2 regions of the Mesorhizobium sp. WSM4884 genome follow, and region 2 is predicted to be linked to the other one. Evidence: predicted binding sites of a transcription regulator. Region 2 holds the regulator's gene; the other holds the start of a gene.
The links. Region 2 encodes LexA, which represses DNA repair genes until DNA is damaged. Its sites were predicted from a motif close to TGTTCNNNNTGTGTTCNG; they were not measured.
Positions count from the first base shown of each region.

Region 1: a site for LexA is predicted at 2,483-2,500, ahead of P9236_RS26160 (YifB family Mg chelatase-like AAA ATPase). Genes of this name have one in related genera too.

Region 1 covers NZ_JARTVO010000022.1:74,922-82,397, reverse strand. Annotated here, with positions in the region: gene P9236_RS26170 (DUF308 domain-containing protein) at 1-87, shown strand, start outside; gene P9236_RS26165 (TetR/AcrR family transcriptional regulator) at 220-807, shown strand; gene P9236_RS26160 (YifB family Mg chelatase-like AAA ATPase) at 859-2,388, opposite strand; gene P9236_RS26155 (cyclic nucleotide-gated potassium channel) at 2,575-3,636, opposite strand; gene gshB (glutathione synthase) at 3,966-4,907, opposite strand; gene P9236_RS26145 (GtrA family protein) at 5,041-5,415, opposite strand; gene P9236_RS26140 (glycosyltransferase) at 5,415-6,425, opposite strand; gene P9236_RS26135 (GtrA family protein) at 6,553-7,476, shown strand, end outside.
Region 2 covers NZ_JARTVO010000004.1:338,962-346,437, forward strand. Annotated here, with positions in the region: gene gltX (glutamate--tRNA ligase) at 1-1,182, opposite strand, end outside; gene P9236_RS09065 (ComEC/Rec2 family competence protein) at 1,285-3,750, shown strand; gene lexA (transcriptional repressor LexA) at 3,734-4,468, opposite strand; gene glp (gephyrin-like molybdotransferase Glp) at 4,585-5,790, opposite strand; gene moaC (cyclic pyranopterin monophosphate synthase MoaC) at 5,793-6,287, opposite strand; gene trpC (indole-3-glycerol phosphate synthase TrpC) at 6,290-7,102, opposite strand; gene trpD (anthranilate phosphoribosyltransferase) at 7,107-7,476, opposite strand, start outside.

The DNA.
Region 1 (7,476 bases), on a different contig from region 2:
GCTTTCGGCGCCTTCTACTTCCTCGTGTCCGCCGTGTGGCTGTCGGTCGGCGGCGCTCTTCGCAAGTCGGCGCGGGCCGTGAGTTGAGGTTTTCTCCGCTGGACGTTAGAGCAGTTCATCGTTTCACGGAAACGCTGAACTGCTCCACCTATTTGTTTTTACGCAATTCCGGACGGAAAACCGCTATGCACTTTTCCTGGAATTGCTCTTGGCATGCCTATGGACAAGCCCTCGAACACTGCCGATGACATCCTGGCCGCCGCGCGACGCTTCATCGTCGCCGGCGGCTATAACGGGTTCAGCTATGCGGATATCGCCGAGGTGATCGGTATCCGCAAGGCCAGCATCCACCATCATTTCCCCAGCAAGGTCGACCTGGTGCAAACCCTGGTCAGGCGCTATCTCGAGGATGCCGTCGCGGGCATGGCGGAGCTTGAGCGCAATGTGTCTGAGCCGCCTGAATTGCTTCGGACCTATGCCGGCTTCTGGGCTCGCTGCATTGAGGATGCGAGCCGGCCGTTCTGCGTCTGCGCCCTGCTCGCCAGCGAGCTTCCGGTGCTTCCGCCGGAAGTTGCCGTGGAAGTCCGGGCATATTTTCGGTTTCTCTCGGGTTGGCTGACCGGCGTCATCGAGCGGGGCGCCGACCAAGGCACACTGGCGATTTCCGCTGCGCCGCGTGTCGAGGCGGAGGCCTTCATGGCGACCGTGCACGGGGCGATGCTTTCCGCGCGAGCCTATGGCGATGCCGCGGCTTTCGCCACGATCATGGCGCCGACGTTGCAGAAGCTGATCCCCGAGGCCGGTTGAAGAGGAACTCGGGGCGGAGAGCCGAACTCGGCGCGTTTGCAGGTTCCTTGATTACGCCGCCTGCGCCATGCGTTCCGCATTCATGCGGTAGGAGATCGCCTCGGCGAGATGGATGCGGCCGACGGTCTCGCTGGCGTCGAGGTCGGCCAGCGTGCGCGCCACTTTGAGCACGCGATGATAGGCCCGCGCCGAAAAGGCGAGCTTTTCGCTGGCGTCCTTGAGCAGCGTCAGCCCGGCCGCGTCGGGCTTGGCGATTTCCTCGATAATCGCAGGCGGGCAATGCGCGTTGGTGGTCACGGACGCGCCGAGGCTCTCGAGCCGCTCGCGCTGCAGGGTCCGGGCGCGGGCCACGCGCTGCGCTACTGCGGCGCTCGTCTCGGCGCGGTCGGGCCGGATCAGGTCGCTCGCCGAGACCGCCGGCACTTCGATCCGAAGATCGATGCGGTCGAGCAGCGGGCCGGAAATACGCGCTTGGTATTCGGTGCGGCAGCGCTCGCCGCGCAGGCAGCGATAGCCGGGTTCGCCCGACATGCCGCAGCGGCATGGGTTCATCGCCGCCACCAGCTGGATGCGCGCCGGGTAGGTGACGCGGTGGTTGGCGCGCGCGATCACGCAGTCGCCGGTCTCCAGCGGCTGGCGCAGCGCGTCCAGCGTCTGCGGCGTGAATTCCGGGAACTCGTCGAGGAAAAGCACGCCGTGATGGGCGAGCGACACTTCGCCCGGCCGCGCACGCAAGCCGCCGCCCACCATCGCCGCCATCGAGGCCGAATGATGCGGGGCGCGGAATGGCCGCCGATCCGTCAGCTTGCCCTCGCCGAGCTCGCCGGCAACCGAAGCGATCATCGAGACTTCGAGCAATTCCTTCGGCGCCAGCGGCGGCAGGATCGAGGGCAGCCGCTGCGCCAGCATCGACTTGCCGGAGCCTGGAGGGCCGACCATCAGGAGATTGTGACCGCCGGCGGCCGCCACCTCCAGCGCCCGCTTGGCGCTCTCCTGGCCCTTGATGTCGGCGAGGTCCGGCAGGTCGCGCGCCGCGACCTGGATGCCGGCCTCCGGCCGCGACAGCACCTGCGTCCCGCGAAAATGATTGGCGACGGCAATCAGGCTGCGCGGCGCCAGTATGTCGAAATCCTTGCCGGCCCAGGCCGCCTCCGGCCCGCAGGCGAACGGGCAGATCAGCCCTTTGCCCTCGGCATTGGCGCCGATCGCCGCCGGCAGCGCGCCGGCCACCGCCGCGATGGTGCCGTCGAGCGACAGCTCGCCGAGCACGACATAGCCGGCCAGCATGTCGCCGGGAATGGCGCCGAGAGCCGCCATCAGGCCGAGCGCGATCGGCAGGTCGTAATGGCTGCCTTCCTTCGGCAGGTCGGCCGGCGCAAGGTTCACCGTCACCTTCTTCGATGGCATCGACAGGCCGGACGCATGAAGCGCGGCCTGCACGCGCTCGCGGCTTTCGGCCACCGCCTTGTCCGGCAGGCCGACGATCTGCATGCCGACCTTGCCAGGTGCTACCATCACCTGGACATCGACCGGCACTGCCTCGATGCCCTGGAAAGCCACCGTGCGAACCCGCGCCACCATCTTATACCGAGCCCCCGATACAGGTTCGCGCGCGGCTTTGCGATCAAGCCGCGAGCGAGGTCGGATTAGACAACCACAGATTTGCGCAGCGCGCAAGAACATTACGGGAACACGAAGGGCGCTGCTTGGCGGCGATCCCGGGATCTTGATGATGATACACAGTCCGGGACTGCGCAGTTGGTGCGGTCAAGCCATCGGTGCCGCGCTGCGCCGTTCGAGCGCCGTCTTGCGGATGATCTCGGCGATCTCCGGGCTGCTGCTGCACAGCATCTGGAAATCCGCCGAGTGCAGCGACAGCAGCGAGACCGCTGTTGTGGCGCTGACGGTCGCCATACGCGGTTCGCCGGTGATCAGCGCCATCTCGCCGAAAAAGGCGCCAGGGCCAAGCTCCACCGGCTTCGGTGTCGCGACGCTGACGCGCCCCTCCACGACGAAGAACATCCGATCACCGGGCTCGCCACTGCGGCAGATCACGGCGCCCGCCGGCACGATGCGAGGTCGTAGCGCGCGCACGATCTCGACCAGCGCGGCCGGGCCGAGCCTCTGGAACAACGGCACGGCGGCGACCAATTGCCAATTGCGGACAAAATCCCCGCGACGGACTTCTTGAGCGAAGCCTGTGGCAAGAATGCCAGCCCAGAGCCCGAAGATGCCGATGCCGCTCATCATGACCAGGCCCGCAAGGACGCGGCCGGCGAAGCTTTGCGGAATGGCGTCGCCATAGCCGGTGGTGGACAGCGTGACCACCGCCCACCACATCGCCTGTGGAATGCTGCCGAACTTTTCCGGTTGGATGTCGCGCTCGATGACATAGGCCGCAAGCGCGACACCGAACAGAACGACGCCGAAGACCGTGGTGACGCCGATCAGGTTTCGCGCTTCGTTGGTCAGGACCCTGCCCAGCAGCGGGAAGAAAGTCGAATCGCGCAGCGGCTTCAGCAGCCAGACGGCACAATAGAGGCTCCAGTCGGGCCCGCCGACGAAGAGAAATGCGACGAGTGGAACCAAGACCGCGAGCACATCGATGGCGATTGCCGGCGTCCGAACGTCTCCCGCCCGGCGCTTGAGCAGCGTCGCGGCCATCTGCAGAAGATAGGCGGCCCAAATGACCGCGAGCACGGCAGCCAGGACCAGCCTGGTTCGTCCGGACAGGTCCGGTATCGTGAGCGCAGCCACTGCCAGAAGCCCGGGCGCGGCCAGCACCGCGTTGAGCGGCATATAGAGTCTTGAGGAAGACAGTACCGACATTCTGTGCCCACGACCGGCGACTACCCTCCAAAATAGATGCCTTCAAGGCAAGCGCAAAAGTGTCTACGTCGCTGCGAAACGATCCGAATGGATGAAGCCGGTCGTCAAGACGGATGGCGGAACCCGGCCGGCGTTCAGCAGGGCGCTCTACACGATGCCGCCCAGTCACCGCGCCCGGGTGGAAGGCAACGGATGCTTCGTCTGCATCGAGGTGATGAGCGCCGAGCAGCACGTCAGGCCAGCTTGGAGCAACTCCAGGAAAAAGCGCGAAGCAAGGTTTCCGTCAGATGGCGCTGTTCGCCGTTTCGTGAACCGGAAGCACCAGGCCGCTATCGCCTTTTGTCCTCCACGCAATTCCAGAACAGGCTGGCGATGTCGGCTCCACCGAAACGCTGCACTTCGCGAATGCCGGTCGGCGAGGTCACGTTGATTTCGGTCATCCAGTCGCCGATCACGTCGATGCCGACCAGGATGAAACCGCGTTCCCTGAGCGAGGGTCCGATGCGGGCGCAGATCTCGCGCTCGCGCTCCGTCAGGTCGGTCTTCTCGGCGCGGCCGCCGACATGCATGTTGGAGCGCGAATCGTGTTCGGCCGGCACGCGGTTGATGGCGCCCACGGGCTCGCCGTCGATCAGGATGATGCGCTTGTCGCCCTTGCGCACGTCCTTGAGGTAGCGCTGCACGATGTAGGGCTCGCGGAACAGCTGGCCGAACATTTCGAGCAGCGAGGCAAGGTTGCGGTCGGCCTCCTGCAGATGGAAGATACCGGCGCCGCCATTGCCGTAGAGCGGCTTGACGATGATGTCGCCGAACTCCTTGCGGAAGGCAGTCACTTCCCGGGGATCCTTGGTGATCAGCGTCTCCGGCATCAGGTCCGGAAATTCGGTGACGAAGATCTTTTCCGGGCTGTTGCGCACCCAGGCCGGGTCGTTGACCACCAGCGTCTTCGGATGGATGCGTTCCAGGATATGCGTGGTGGTGATGTAGTTCATGTCGAAGGGCGGGTCCTGCCTGAGCAGCACCACATCCATCTCCGACAGATCGGTGCGTACCGGCTCGCCCAGCGAATAGTGGTTGTCCTTCTCGTCGCGCACCTGCATCTCCTCGACGCGCGCGAACACCTTGCCGCCCAGCATCGACAGGCGGTCGGGCGTGTAGTGGAAGAGCTTGTGGCCGCGCCGCTGTGCTTCCAGCGACAGCGCGAAGCTGGTGTCGCCGACGATCGACACGGTGGAGACATGGTCCATCTGGACGGCGATCTTCAGCGGCATTTTTCTCTCCCGAACAGTCGAGCAATTCCAGGAAAAGTGTGCAGCGGTTTTCCGTCCGGAATCGCGTCAAGGCAAGGCGCCGATATAAGGAACTCGGCGGCGTCTGCCAATCGTGCTTGCTTGGTGCAGAAGCTCAGCGGTCGAAGACCAGCCGGGAATAGCCGAGGAAGGACAGCGCCATGGCGACGATCGAGGCGACCGCCAGCGCCGCCAGCGGCGGCAGGGCCGGCAGCGCGAGCAGGATGGCGCAATAGACGAGATAGTTGACGATGCTGGTGGCGATACCGACGCCGCCATAGCGCGCGCCCTCCTGCGCGATGCCCCGGCTCGACGGCGCGAAGGTCAGATGCCGGTTGAACTGCCAGGTGACGGTGAGCGCAAAGCCGATCGAAAGCACGCGCGCCGCCAGCGGCCCGAGCGGCGTGACGGCAAGCAGCAGCCAGAGCGCGGCCGCGTCGGCGACGAAGCCGATGCCGCCGGCAAGGACGAAGCGGGTAAGCCGGCCCATCAGGCCGCCCGCGAGGCCTTGCCCGGCTCCTTTATCGCGGAGGCCTGCCCGTTGGCGCCTGCGCGGCACTCGCCGCGGCCGGAGGGGATCGAAAGATAGAAGATGCGCTTCTGCTCGGCCCGGCCGCGCGACACGGAGTCGAGGATCAGCCCTGTCACCATCGACAGCATGGACAAGAGCAGCATGCCGACCGACAGCACCCAGGTCGGCATGCGCGGCACCAACCCCGTCTCGGCGAACTCGATCAGCACCGGTATCATCAGTCCGATGCTGGCCGCCAGGAAGAACAGGGCGAAGGTGCCGAAAAAGCGCAGCGGCTGCGTCTCCTTCATCAGCATGGCGAACATCCAGAGAATCCTGGCGCCGTCGTGGAAGGTCGACAGCTTCGACGAAGAGCCTTGCGGGCGGCGGCCGTAGTCGAGCGCCATCTCGCTCACCGGCAGCTTGAGCTGCGAGGCATGGACCGACATTTCGGTCTCGATCTCGAAGCCGCCGGAAACCGCCGGGAAGCTCTTGACGAAGCGCCGCGAAAAGACCCGGTAGCCGGAAAAGATGTCGGTGAAATCGGCGCCGAACAGGCCCTTGTAGAGCCGGTTGAAGATGCGGTTGCCGAAGGCGTGGCCGGAGCGGCCGGCGTCGTCGGTCACGCCGCGCCTGGTGCCCACCACCATGTCGGAGCGCTCGGTCTGCAGGACGTTGATCAGCTGCGGCGCATCCTCCGGCGCATAGGTGCCGTCGCCGTCGGCCATCACATAGATATCGGCCTCGATGTCGGCGAACATGCGGCGCACGACATTGCCCTTGCCCTGGCGCGGTTCGCGCACGACGATCGCGCCGGCGGCGCGGGCCTTGAGCGCGGTCAGGTCCTTGGAATTGTTGTCGTAGACATAGATCGACGCTGACGGCAGGGTCTCGCGGAAACGCCGCACGACCTCGCCGATCGTCAGCTCCTCATTGTAGCAAGGCAGCAGCACGGCGATCGCCGGCTCATTGCGGACTTCGTGCGGCATGTCTGTCTCCGGCCCGGCCCCAGCCCTCCGGCCGCGCCAATGCCGGCCACGGCGTCTGCAGGCCGCTTTACTATTTATTGAAGCCGTTAAGGCTAGGTTTAAGCCTCTAGCTCCAAAGGCCTCGACCATGAGCGCAGCCAAGGACGGCGCCGCCACCTGGAAATTCGATTTCATGCTGGCGTTGCTGGCAACGCTGGCTGCGTTCGCGTTCAACGCATGGATGGGCTTCAGCGCGCTGGCCGATGTCGACAACGACAATCTGATGCGGCTGGTCGAGGTTCGCGATCTGCTCAACGGCCAGGGCTGGTTCGACCTGCACCAGTACAGGATGGGCCTCGAGGGCGGCTTCGTCATGCACTGGTCCAGGCTGGTCGACACGCCGATCGCCGCCATCACTCTGACCGTCTCCGCGCTGACCGGCAGCAGGCCTCTCGCGGAGCAGATCGCGCAGGTGCTCTGGCCGGCGCTGCTGTTCTGCTCGACGCTGTTCTTCACCATCCGCGCGGCGCGCGCATTCGCCGGCCGCAGCGCAGTCTTGCCTTCCGTCATCGTTGGCGCTGCCGGCTATCAGTTCCTCGGCATCTATTCGCCGGGCGCGCTCGACCACCACAATGTCCAGCTGATGCTGACCATGGCGAGCCTCGCTTTGCTGCTCGAGGCCCCGGTCCACCGGGCGGCCGCGCTGTTTTCCGGCCTCTGCGCGGCGCTGACGCTCGCCGTCGGCATGGAAACCGTTCCCTATGTCGCCACCATCGGCGTCTGCGTATCGCTGCTTTTCGTCGCCGACGCGAGCGGCGAGCGCAGGATCGCCAGGGATTTCGGTTTAGGCTTCGCCGGCGTATCGGGTCTTGTCTTCCTCGCCACCATCCCGGCCTCGGCATGGGGCGAGGCGCAATGCGACGCCTTCTCGACCGTGCAGTTCGTTGTCGCCGCCATCGCCGGCGTCGGGCTTTCGGCCATCGCTTCGGTCGAATTCACCGCGCGAAGCCGGTGGTATGGTCTGTCGTCGCTCGCCATGCTTGCCGTGGCCGTCGGCCTGGTCACGCTCGCC
Region 2 (7,476 bases):
GTCATTGCCAAGCAACCCGGCGGCCTTCTCGTCGAGCTGCAGCGGCCGATCCGCGAAGAGGAAGGCGGCTCCATCGACGAGTTCGACCAACGTCTTTGCACGCTCCTTGAGGCCGGGCATGGCGGCAAGCAGCTGCGCCTTGCGCCTGTCGTCGAGCTTTGCCGCGAGCGCCGGTCCGCCCCCGAGATAGGGCAGGGTGGCGACGAAGATGTCGAGAAGAGCCTTGTCGTCCATCTTGCGCATGTGGACGCCGTTCAGCGCCTCGAGCTTGGCGAAGTCGAAGCGGGCGGCGCCCTTGTTGACGTCGCCGATGTCGAACCAAGCGATCATGTCCTCGATCGACATGACCTCGTCGTCGCCATGGCTCCAGCCGAGCCTGGCCAGATAGTTGAGCAGGGCCTCAGGCAGGTAGCCCATGGCGCGATAGGCCTCGACGCCGAGCGCGCCATGGCGCTTCGACAGCTTGGCGCCGTCGGCACCATGAATCAGCGGGATGTGCGACATCGATGGCACCGCCCAGCCCATGGCGTTGTAGATGACGGTCTGGCGCGCGGCGTTGGTCAGATGGTCGTCGCCGCGGATGATGTGCGTGACGCCCATGTCGTGGTCGTCGACGACGACGGCATGCATGTAGGTCGGGTTGCCGTCCGAGCGCAGGATGATGAAGTCGTCGAGGTCCTTGTTCGGGAAGCGCACCTCGCCCTGCACGCGGTCGTGCACGACGGTCTCGCCCTCGGTCGGCGCCTTGATGCGGATAGCGCCCTTGACGCCGGGAGGCGCCTCGGACGAGTCGCGGTCGCGCCACTGCCCGTTGTAGCGCGGCGGCAGGCCCTTGGCCCGCGCTGCCTCGCGCATCGCCTCCAACTCGGCCGGCGTCTCGTAGCTGTAGTAGGCCTTGCCCAGGCGCACGAGATCCTCGGCCACCTCGCGGTGGCGCGGCGCGCGCTCGAACTGCGATACAGCCTCGCCATCCCATGAGAGACCGAGCCAGGTCAATCCGTCGAGGATGGCGGCCGTCGCCGCCTCAGTAGAGCGCTCGCGATCGGTGTCTTCGATGCGCAGCAGCATCGTGCCGCCCGTGTGCTTGGCGTAGAGCCAATTGAACAGCGCCGTGCGCGCGCCGCCGATATGCAGGTAGCCGGTGGGCGAGGGGGCGAAACGGGTGACGACCTTGTCGGACATGAAACTCTCAGAGTGGCACTGAAGGAGTGCGTGATTGCGCGGACTTTCGCGCGGTCGGCGTTCATGTAGCATAGGAGGTCTGGGGCGCAAGGGGCAGACCCGATGGCTGGACGTGGCCGAGGTGCGGAGGAGGGCGAGGGGACGACGGCTGGCGTTAGCGAGCGCCTGCTGTTTGCAGGCACCGCGCCTGCAGAAGCGACGCCGGTTTCGGTTCCGGCGCCGCGTCCGGCCACGGAGATCTTGCCGCCGGGCGGTGATGCCGCGCCGCAGCCGCTTCAGCCGGCAACCATCGACCGAATCCGCAGGCAGTTCCGCCGCGCCTCTTTTTCCGCGCTTCGCCGAAGCGTCGCCTCGGCCGCCGCGACCGAGCTCGACCGCGGCATCGGTTTCCTGCTGGTGCCGGTGTTCCTTGCCGCCGGCGTGATCCTCTATTTTTCCTTGAACAGCGAGCCGGATCTCTACCGGCCGCTGGCGGCGGTGGGGCTGATGGCCGTCTGCGCGGTGGTTTCCCGTTCTTCGCCAAAGACGCATCTTATCTTCATGGCGGCGCTGTTTTGCGCGCTGGGCTTTGTCGCCGCGAAGGTCGAGACATGGCGGACCGCAACGCCGATGCTCGGCTCAGAGATACAGACGCGGCTGACGGGTCGCGTCGTCGTCGCCGAGGAGATGGCCAATGGCCGGGTGCGGCTGACCATCGACCTCGTCTCGACCGCGCAGCCAAAACTGCGCTACGCGCCGGATCGCGTCAGGCTCTCGGCACGCAGGATTCCGCCGAACGTGAAGGCAGGATCGCTGGTGACGGGCTATGCACGGCTCCTGCCGCCGACCGGACCGGTTCGCCCCGAAAGTTATGATTTTTCCTTCGACAGCTATTTCTCCGGCATCGGCGCCAGTGGATTTTTCCTCGGCGATCCGAAAGTCATTCCGACAAATGACCCTCCTGCCCAGGCGAGCATCGCCTCAGCGATCGAGAACGCGCGCGAGGCGATTGCCGATCACATCAGAAGCAGCGTCGGCGGACCCGAAGGCGAGATTGCCGCGGCGCTGATCGTCGGCGTTCGCGCGGGCATTCCCGAGGAAATCAACGAGGCGATGCGGCGGACCGGCATCTACCACATTATCTCGATCTCTGGGCTGCACATGGCGCTGGTCGCCGGCACAGTCATGCTTTTGCTGCGCGGCGTCTTCGCGCTGCTTCCGGATTTTTCGTCACGCCGGCCGGTGAAGAAGTATGCCGCTGCGATCGCGCTGGTGTCGATTGCCGCTTACCTCGTCATCTCCGGCGTGGTGGTCGCCGCCGAACGAAGCTTCATCATGCTCGCTGTCATGCTGATCGCCGTGCTCTTCGATCGCGCGGCGCTCACGATGCGCAACCTGGCGATTTCGGCCATCGCCGTCATCCTGGTGTCGCCGCACGAAGTGGTTGGTCCGAGCTTCCAGATGTCGTTCGCCGCGACCGCGGCCCTTGTCGGCGCCTATGCGGGCTGGGCCGACTACCGCGCCGGCAAGGTGAGAGCGCCGCCGGCGAAGCGGTCGTTCCTGCGGTTCCTGTCGCACAAGCTTGCGGTCGGAGCGGGCGGCGCCGCGATGACGTCGATCATTGCCGGAAGTGCGACGGCGCTGTTTGCCATCTGGCACTTCCAGCGCGTCTCGCCGCTCAGCCTGCTGGCTAATTTGGCCGTCATGCCGATCGTGTCGCTGGTCGTCATGCCGTTTGCCGTCTTTAGCGCACTGGCGATGCCATTCGGCTTCGATGGTCCTTTCCTCTACGTTATGGGCAAGGGCCTGACGGCGATGATCGCGATTTCGGCCTGGATTTCGGAACGGTCGCCGGTCGATGCCGTGGGGCTGATCTCGATCCAGTCGGTGCTGCTCGCGACAATCGCGCTGGTGATAGCAACCATGGCCACCACCTGGCTCAGGCTGGCGGCAGTGCCCTTCGCGCTGGCCGCACTACTGGCGGTCCCGCAAGTGCGCACGCCGGACCTGCTGATCTCCGAGGACGCGCATCTGGTGGCGATGCCGATCGGCGGCGGCGAGCTCGCCATCAATCGCGCCCGCTCCAACGAGTTCACCACCGACAATTGGAAACGCGCGCTGCGGGCCGAAACGATCGTGCCGCCGGAAACATTCGCGAAAGGCGCACTCGACATCGCAGACCCGGTCGACCTGCCGGCGGGATCCCCCTTTTACTGCACTGGCGATCTCTGCATTGGCCGGCATCCGTCCGGTGCAATCGTCGCCTTGGCGGAAAACCACGATAGCGCCAGGCCGGCCTGCAGCTTCGCCGACCTTATCGTCATCAACGACGCCACGGCCTACAATCCTTGCCGCGATCCACGCATCCTCGTCGTCACCAAGCGGCAGCTTGCGCGTGACGGCAGCGCCGCCGTCTACTTCGACGCGCAGTCGGCAACGGCGCGAGCCGCCATTCAATATGCCGTCGAAAAGCCCTATCGCCCCTGGCACGAACAGCGGCGCTACTCGCGCGAGGCGAGGGGACTAGCGCCATACGAGCGGCCTGAGAAGCCACAGACCAAGCCGCCGCCACTCAGTAGCGACGAATGAGCCCGACCAGCTTGCCCTGCACCTTGACCCTGTCCGGTCCGAAGATGCGGGTCTCATAGGCCGGGTTGGCGGCCTCGAGCGCGATCGAGGCGCCCTTGCGGCGGAAGCGTTTCAGTGTCGCTTCCTCGTCGTCTACCAGCGCCACCACGATCTCGCCCGGGCTCGCTGTATTGGCATTGCGGATGATCACCGTGTCGCCGTCGAAGATGCCGGCTTCGATCATCGAATCGCCCTTGACCTCAAGCGCGTAGTGCTCGCCGCCAGCGATCATATCCGGCGGAACTGTGATCGAGTGCGTCTGGTGCTGGATAGCGTCGATCGGCACACCGGCGGCAATGCGACCCATCACCGGGATGGACACGGCCGAAATGGCGTCGTCGTCATTGCTGGGCGTCGGCGTCCGGGAGGGCGCTGCCGGCTTGATCTGCCGGCCGAGATTGCCTTGACCGCCTTGGATGACGCTCGGCGAGAATTTTCTCGCCGCATTCAGGCCGGGCGCGATCGAATCGGGCAGGCGCAGCACCTCAAGAGCGCGCGCGCGGTTCGGCAGCCGGCGAATAAAGCCGCGCTCCTCCAGTGCCGTGATCAAACGGTGGATGCCCGACTTCGAAGCGAGGTCGAGCGCTTCCTTCATCTCGTCGAAAGACGGCGGAATGCCGCTTTCCTTGAGCCGTTCATGGATGAACATCAGCAGTTCATGTTGTTTGCGCGTCAGCATGGCGGCCCCCATGGGTTCTGGAACCAGAATCAGAAAAACAAACCCAGAACAAACACTATCTGTTCCAGTTGTGTTCCGCAACCGTTTAAAGTTTAGTGAATCTGTTGACGTTTTGTTCAGCGTAACATCAGAACGCTGCATTCGTCGCCGGCTTCCGCAGCCGGGGCGAACGGCTCGCGCACGATCAGGCCGTTGGCCTCGGCGAGCGTCCTCAGCATGGAGGAATCCTGGATGCTGAACGGTGTCGCGATCAACTGTCCGGCATCCTCGCGCACGACTGCCCGCACATAGTCCTGCCTGAGATCGTTGGCGCGCATCGCGGAAGCCAGCTGCGCGGTGCGGATGTCCTGTCGGAAATCGCGGCCGCCAAGACGCGCCAGGAGCGGCTTCAGGAACAATTGCGAGCAGACAAGACTCGCCACCGGATTGCCGGGCAGGCCGATGCAGCGGATTTTGCCAAGCCGGCCAAACATCAGCGGCTTGCCGGGGCGCATGGCGATCTTCCAGAAATCGAGCTGCATGCCTTCGCCGGTCAGCACGTCGTGGATCAGATCGTGATCACCGACCGAGGCGCCGCCGAGGGTGACGATGACATCGGCGCCGACCGCGACCGCTTTCTTGACCAGCGCCGAAATCGCATCCTGCCGGTCGGCGGCGATACCGAGGTCGAGGGCGCGGGCACCGACCGACTGCGCCGTCGCCGCTACGCCATAGGCGTTGGACGAGATGATCTGGTCGGGGCCGAGCGCGCTTCCCGGCGGTAGCAATTCGTCGCCCGTGGCGATGATGGCCACCATCGGCCGACGCACCACGTTGAGGCTCGGATGATTGGCGGACGCCGCCAGCGATAGCGCTGCTGGATCGAGCAGGCGGCCTTTTTCGAGAAGTACATCACCCTGGCCGAAGTCGAGTCCACGGCGACGGACGTTGCGTGCTTCCGCCGTCGGCTCGGTCACTTCGATGCTGCCGCCGCCGAGGTCGCGAACATTTTCCTGGATGACGACGGTGTCGGCGCCTTCGGGGAGCGGCGCACCGGTGAAGATGCGCACCGCCTTACCCTTGCCGACGGAGCCGGCAAAACCGCGCCCGGCGGGCGCCACGCCGATCACGGAAAGCCGCGCCGGCACGGAGGTCACGTCGACAGCGCGGGCGGCATAGCCGTCCATGGCCGAAGCGTCGAAGGGCGGCTGGGTGCGCAGCGCCACCAGCGGTTCGGCGAGCACCCGGCCGGCCGCATCGGCCAGCGGCACGTTTTCGCCCGGCAGCGCGGTTGCGCCATCCAACAAGCGCCCGAGCGCCTCGGCGACCGGAACCAGCGCCATCGTCAGGAACTCGCCCCGGATTTGACGGACTTGTAGTCGCCCGACTTGCCGCCGGTCTTCTCGACCAGCCTGATGCCGGAGATAACCATGGCGCGGTCCGCCGCCTTGGCCATGTCGTAGATGGTGAGGCAGGCGATCGACGCCGCGGTCAGCGCCTCCATCTCCACGCCGGTCTTGCCGGTGACGCGGGCAAGCGCGGTGACCTTCAGGCCGGGCAGGGCGCGGTCGGGCTCGATATCGACGGCGACCTTGGTCAGGAGCAGCGGATGGCAGAGCGGGACGAGCTCATGCGTCTTCTTGGCCGCCATGATGCCGGCGATGCGCGCCGTGCCCAGCACGTCGCCCTTCTTGGCGTCGCCGGCCAGGATCATCTCCAGCGTTTCCGCTCGCATCGAGACGAAGCCCTCGGCGATCGCCGTGCGTGTCGTCTCGGCCTTGTCGCCGACATCGACCATGTTGGCTTCGCCCTTGGCGCCGAGATGGGTGAGGGCAGGCATCCTCAAAAGGCCTCGGCCGGCGCCTTGCCCGTCAGCAGAAGCTCGGTCGCGGCAGCCACATCGGCCTGCCGCATCAGGCTCTCGCCGACGAGGAAGGTACCGATCCCGCTCTTCTCCAGCCGGCGGCAATCCTGATGAGTGAAGATGCCGCTTTCGCTGACGAGCAGCCGACCGGCCGGCACCATCGCTGCAAGCCGCTCGGAAATTTCGAGGCTGGTCTCGAAGGTCCTCAGATCACGGTTGTTGATGCCGATCAGCCGCGACGAGAGGCGAAGCGCGCGCTCCATCTCCTTTTCGTCATGCACCTCGACCAGCGCGTCCATGCCGAGCTCGAAAGCCGTCGCTTCGAGCTCGCTGGCTAAAGCGTCGTCGACGCTTGCCATGATGATGAGGATGGCATCCGCGCCCCAGGCGCGGGCTTCATAAACCTGGTACGGATCGAAGAGGAAATCCTTGCGCAAAGCGGGCAGGCCGACGGCGGCACGCACGGCGGTCAGGAAGCTAGGCGCACCCTGGAAGGACGGGGCGTCGGTCAGCACCGAAAGGCAAGCCGCTCCACCTCGCTGATAGGCCCTGGCGAGCGCCGGCGGGTCGAAGTCGGCGCGGATCAGGCCCTTGGAGGGGCTCGCCTTCTTGATTTCGGCGATCAGCGCAAAGCCGCCGGCCTTGCGTTTGGCCTCGAGCGCGGCGAGGAAGCCGCGCGGCGGCTCCATGTCCTTCGCTTTGGCCTTGATATCGGCAAGCGGCACGTTGAGCTTCGCCGCGGCGATCTCTTCGCGCTTGTAGGTTTCGATCTTGCGCAGGATATCGGACAAGGCTCTAACCGTTCGAAATCTCGACGAGCTTGTCGAGCACCGCGAGGGCCCGGCCGCTGTCTATGGCTTGCGCGGCGGCTTCAATGCCGTCGGCGAGCGTCGTCGCCTTGCCGGCCACCACCAAGCCGGCACCGGCATTCATCAGCACGGTATCGCGATAGGCGCCGGCGGCGCCGCCCAGCATATCGCGTAATGCCTTGGCGTTGTAGGCCGCGTCGCCACCGCGCAGCTCTTCCTTGGTATGGCGCTTCAGTCCGACTGCCTCCGGGGTAAGCGTGAAGGTGCGGATCTCGCCGCCGGCAAGTTCGGCAACCTGCGTTTCGCCGGTGGTGGTGATCTCGTCGTAACCGTCGCCATGCACGACCCAGGCATGC